Regions from separate parts of the Streptomyces solicathayae genome, predicted to be linked through region 2. Evidence: predicted binding sites of a transcription regulator. Region 2 holds the regulator's gene; the other holds the start of a gene.

Region 1 (2,394 bases), 1.1 Mb from region 2:
GTAGTGGTCGCGGAAGGTGTGGTTCTGCGCCGGGTCGAGGACTTCGAGCAGGGCCGCGGCCGGGTCGCCGCGGAAGTCGGAGCCGACCTTGTCGATCTCGTCGAGCAGGACCACCGGGTTCATCGACCCGGCCTCCTTGATCGCCCGGACGATCCGGCCGGGCAGCGCGCCGACGTACGTACGCCGGTGGCCGCGGACCTCCGCCTCGTCCCGTACGCCGCCGAGCGCGACGCGGACGAACTTGCGCCCCATCGCATGCGCGACGGACTCGCCGAGCGAGGTCTTGCCGACGCCGGGCGGGCCGACGAGGGCCAGTACGGCACCGCCACGACGGCCTCCGACCACGCCGAGGCCGCGCTCGGCGCGCCGCTTGCGCACGGCCAGGTACTCGGTGATGCGCTCCTTCACGTCCTCCAGGCCCGCGTGCTCGGCGTCCAGGACGGCCTTGGCGTCCTGGATGTCGTACCGGTCCTCGGTGCGCTCGTTCCACGGCAGTTCGAGGACGGTGTCGAGCCAGGTGCGGATCCAGGAGCCCTCCGGGGACTGGTCGCTGGACCGCTCCAGCTTCTCGACCTCCTTGAGGGCGGCCTCCCGTACCTTCTCGGGCAGGTCGGCGGCCTCCACCCGGGTGCGGTAGTCGTCGGACTCGTCGCCCTCGGACTCGCCGTTGAGCTCACGCAGCTCCTTGCGGACGGCGTCGAGCTGACGCCGCAGCAGGAACTCGCGCTGCTGCTTGTCGACGCCCTCCTGGACGTCCTTGGCGATGGTCTCGGCGACGTCCTGCTCGGCGAGGTGCTCGCGCAGCTGCGCGGTGGCGAGCTTCAGCCGGGCGACCGGGTCGGCGGTCTCCAGGAGCTCGACCTTCTGCTCGGTGCTCAGGAAGGGCGAGTACCCGGAGTTGTCGGCCAGGGCGGACACGTCGTCGATGGCCTGGACCCGGTCCACGACCTGCCAGGCGCCGCGCTTCTTCAGCCAGCTGGTGGCGAGCGCCTTGTACTCCTTCACCAGCTCCGTGACGGAACCGGGCAGCGGGTCGGGCACGATCTCCTCGACCGTGAGGCCCTCGACCCAGAGGGCTGCGCCGGGACCGGTCGTCCCCGCGCCGATGCGGACCCGGCCGCGGCCGCGGATCAGCGCGCCGGGGTCGCCGTCGGAGAGCCGCCCCACCTGCTCGACCGTGCCGAGCACACCGGTGGCGGCGTACGTGCCGTCGATCCGGGGCACCAGCAGCACCTGCGGCTTGCGGCCCCCGGCGCGTGCGGCGGCCTGCGCGGCCTCGACCGCGGCGCGCACGTCGGTGTCGGACAGGTCCAGGGGCACCACCATTCCGGGCAGCACGACCTCGTCGTCGAGCGGCAGCACAGGCAGAGTGAGCGGTGTGGACGTCGAAGCCATGATCTCCCCTTCGGCAGTCAAGTTGAGCTATGCCGACTCAATGCACGTGGGCGGGGGATTGTTCCCCGGGGGCTGTTCGCTGTGAGCGATCCCGCTCGGAGCCTAGAATTTCGGGGTGAACGAGAACCTCCTCCCCCCGTGCCCCGAGTGCTCCGGCGCCTTCACCTACGAGATGGGCGCCCTGCTGGTCTGCCCCGAGTGCGGCCACGAGTGGACGCCCGCGGCGGACGGCGGCGAGGGAGCGGTGGCCGGGGCCGAGGCCGGGGTGATCCGCGACTCGGTCGGGAACGTGCTGGCCGACGGCGACACCGTGACCGTGATCAAGACGCTCAAGGTCAAGGGCAGCCCGAACGGCATCAAGGCGGGCACCAAGGTGCGCAACATCCGTCTCGTCGACGGGGTCGACGGCCACGACATCGACTGCCGGATCGAGGGCTTCGGCAACATGCAGCTGAAGTCCGGCGTGGTCAAGAAGGCCTGACCTCCGCGGCCGGGCGCACGCGGCTGGCACACGGACGACGTGTGCGCCCCTCGTGCGACATCCCGCCACCGCCGCGCCCGCCTGAGTGCGACCTTCCGGCGGGCGCGGCGCGTTCCCTCCCCGTGACGACCAGCCGGCTGCGCGGAGCAGCCCACCGAGGAGACCGCCGAGCAGGCCGCCGAGGGGGCGTAGGACGACGTCCGGCCGGCGATCGCCCCGCGCGGCCGAATCCGGCGGTAATCGTTTGTCCCGCCCGTCGCCGTGCGGCGAGGATGGCCGAGCCGACCGTGCACGCGAGTACCGGAGGGACCATGTCCAGCCCCGTCACCCTCGACCGCCGTGAAGGACCGTACGGAGAGATCGTGCTGCGGCGGCGCGACGAGCACTTCGAGATCATCGCCAACGGCACGTTCCTGATGGACACGTCCGACGGACGTTCCGAGCGGCTGCTGATCGACGCGGCCCGCGACGCGCTGCCGGCCGGCCGTACCGCGCCCTCGGTCCTGATCGGCGGTCTC
Region 2 (2,394 bases):
GGTGAGCCCTTCGACCCGACGATCCACGAGGCCCTGATGCACTCGTACGCGCCGGACGTCACCGAGACGACCTGCGTGGCGATCCTGCAGCCGGGGTACCGGATCGGCGAGCGGACCATCCGGCCCGCCCGTGTCGCGGTGGCGGAGCCCCAGCCCGGGGCGGCGCCGGCCGCGAAGGACGAGAAGAAGAAGGCCGACGAGGAGAGCGGTGGCCCCGAAAAGGGCTGACGCGAAGATCGTCCGAGAGGAGGGACGCCGGTGAACACGAAGGACTTCGTGGAGAAGGACTACTACAAGGTTCTCGGCGTCCCCAAGGACGCCACCGACGCCGAGATCAAGAAGGCGTACCGGAAGCTCGCCCGCGAGAACCACCCGGACGCCAACAAGGGCGACACCAAGGCGGAGGAGCGCTTCAAGGAGATCTCCGAGGCGAACGACATCCTCGGCGACCCGAAGAAGCGCAAGGAGTACGACGACGCCCGCGCCCTGTTCGGCAACGGCGGCTTCCGGGCCGGCGGCCCGGGCGGCGGCTCCTTCAACTTCGACCTGGGCGACCTCTTCGGCGGCGCCCAGGGGGCCGGCGGCCAGGCCGGCGGCTTCGGCGGCGGGCTCGGGGACGTCTTCGGCGGGCTGTTCAACCGGGGCGCGGGCGGCGCGGGTACGCGTACCCAGCCGCGCCGCGGACAGGACATCGAGTCCGAGGTGACGCTCAGCTTCACCGAGGCGGTCGACGGGGCCACGGTCCCGCTGCGGATGTCCAGCCAGCAGCCCTGCAAGGCCTGCTCCGGCACCGGTGACACGAACGGCACGCCCCGCGTGTGCCCGACCTGCGTCGGCACCGGCCAGGTCTCGCGCGGCTCGGGCGGCGGCTTCTCGCTCACCGACCCGTGCGTGGACTGCAAGGGCCGCGGCCTGATCGCGGAGAACCCCTGCGAGGTCTGCCAGGGCAGCGGACGCGCCAAGTCGTCCCGGACCATGCAGGTCCGGATCCCGGCGGGCGTCTCCGACGGCCAGCGGATCCGGCTGCGCGGCAAGGGCGCGCCGGGCGAGCGCGGCGGGCCGAACGGCGACCTGTACGTCGTCGTGCACGTCGACGCCCACCCGGTGTTCGGCCGCAAGGACGACAACCTGACCGTCACCGTCCCCGTCACCTTCGACGAGGCGGCGCTCGGCGGCGAGATCAAGGTCCCGACGCTGGGCGGCCCCCCGGTCACCCTCAAACTGCCGGCGGGCACGCCCAACGGCCGGACGATGCGGGCCCGCGGCAAGGGAGCGGTCCGCAAGGACGGCACCCGCGGCGACCTGCTGGTGACGGTGGAGGTCCAGGTCCCCACGGACCTGACCGACAAGGCGCGCGAGGCCCTCGAGACGTACCGCGAGGCGACCGCGGGCGAGGACCCGCGGGCGGAGCTGTTCCAGGCCGCGAAGGGAGCATGAGGACATGGAGAGCCGTCCGGGGCGCAGCCGTAACCCGTACGAACTGACCGACGAGACGCCGGTGTACGTCATCTCGGTGGCGGCCCAGCTCTCCGGCCTGCACCCGCAGACCCTGCGCCAGTACGACCGGCTCGGGCTGGTCTCCCCGGACCGCACCGCGGGCCGGGGGCGGCGCTACTCGGCCCGCGACATCGAACTGCTCCGTCAGGTGCAGGCGTTGTCGCAGGACGAGGGCATCAACCTGGCCGGCATCAAGCGCATCATCGAGCTGGAGAACCAGGTCGCCGCGCTGCAGGCGCGGGTCGCCGAGCTGTCGGCGGCCGTCGAGGGCGCTGCGGCGACGCTGCGGCAGCGCGAGGCCCAGGTGCACGCCTCGTACCGGCGCGACCTGGTGCCGTACCAGGACGTGCAGCAGACCAGCGCGCTGGTCGTGTGGCGGCCGAAGCGCCCCGGCGAGTAGCTCCACGGTCGTCGAACGAGGCCCCCTCCCGTCCGGGAGGGGGCCTCGTCGCGTGTCCGCCGGCCCGGGCGGGGGTTACGGGATCAGCTCGCCGATCGCATCGGCGGCGATCTCCCACCAGGGCGCGGCGCCGGTGCCGAACGCGGCGGCGAGGGCGGTGCCGAGGGCGATGTCCCGTGGCTGGACGCCGTCGTGCCATTCGGCGCCGACGAGGCCGTCCCCGGTGGAGTCCAGCAGCCCGAGGGCGCGGCCGTCGCGGGTGAGCCGGCTCTCGGCGTACGAGCAGGGCACGAGGCGGTAGCGGACCCCGTCGACGGCGGCGTCGACGCGGTACGAGCGCCGGAACAACCGCCCCTTGGCCGGCCGGAGGACGGCGGGCAGCCCGTCGACGGTGAGCGTGAGGCGGGCGGGGTCGCGGGTGCCGACGGGGACGGCGTCGTTCGTCTCGCCGTCCCCGGGCGTGCGCGCGACGATCACCTCGGGCAGCCCGTCACCGG

The links. Region 2 encodes HspR, which represses chaperone genes until heat shock. Its sites were predicted from a motif close to TTGAGNNNNNNNNNCTCAA; they were not measured.
Region 1: a site for HspR is predicted at 1,418-1,436, ahead of lon (endopeptidase La). Genes of this name have one in related genera too.

What each region holds. Positions count from the first base shown of each region.
Region 1 covers NZ_CP137573.1:2,713,007-2,715,400, forward strand. The annotation lists gene lon (endopeptidase La) at 1-1,395, opposite strand, end outside; gene R2D22_RS12145 (zinc ribbon domain-containing protein YjdM) at 1,511-1,876, shown strand; gene R2D22_RS12150 (spermidine synthase family protein) at 2,188-2,394, shown strand, end outside.
Region 2 covers NZ_CP137573.1:3,809,168-3,811,561, reverse strand. The annotation lists gene grpE (nucleotide exchange factor GrpE) at 1-228, shown strand, start outside; gene dnaJ (molecular chaperone DnaJ) at 259-1,437, shown strand; gene R2D22_RS17405 (heat shock protein transcriptional repressor HspR) at 1,442-1,897, shown strand; gene R2D22_RS17400 (hypothetical protein) at 1,973-2,394, opposite strand, start outside.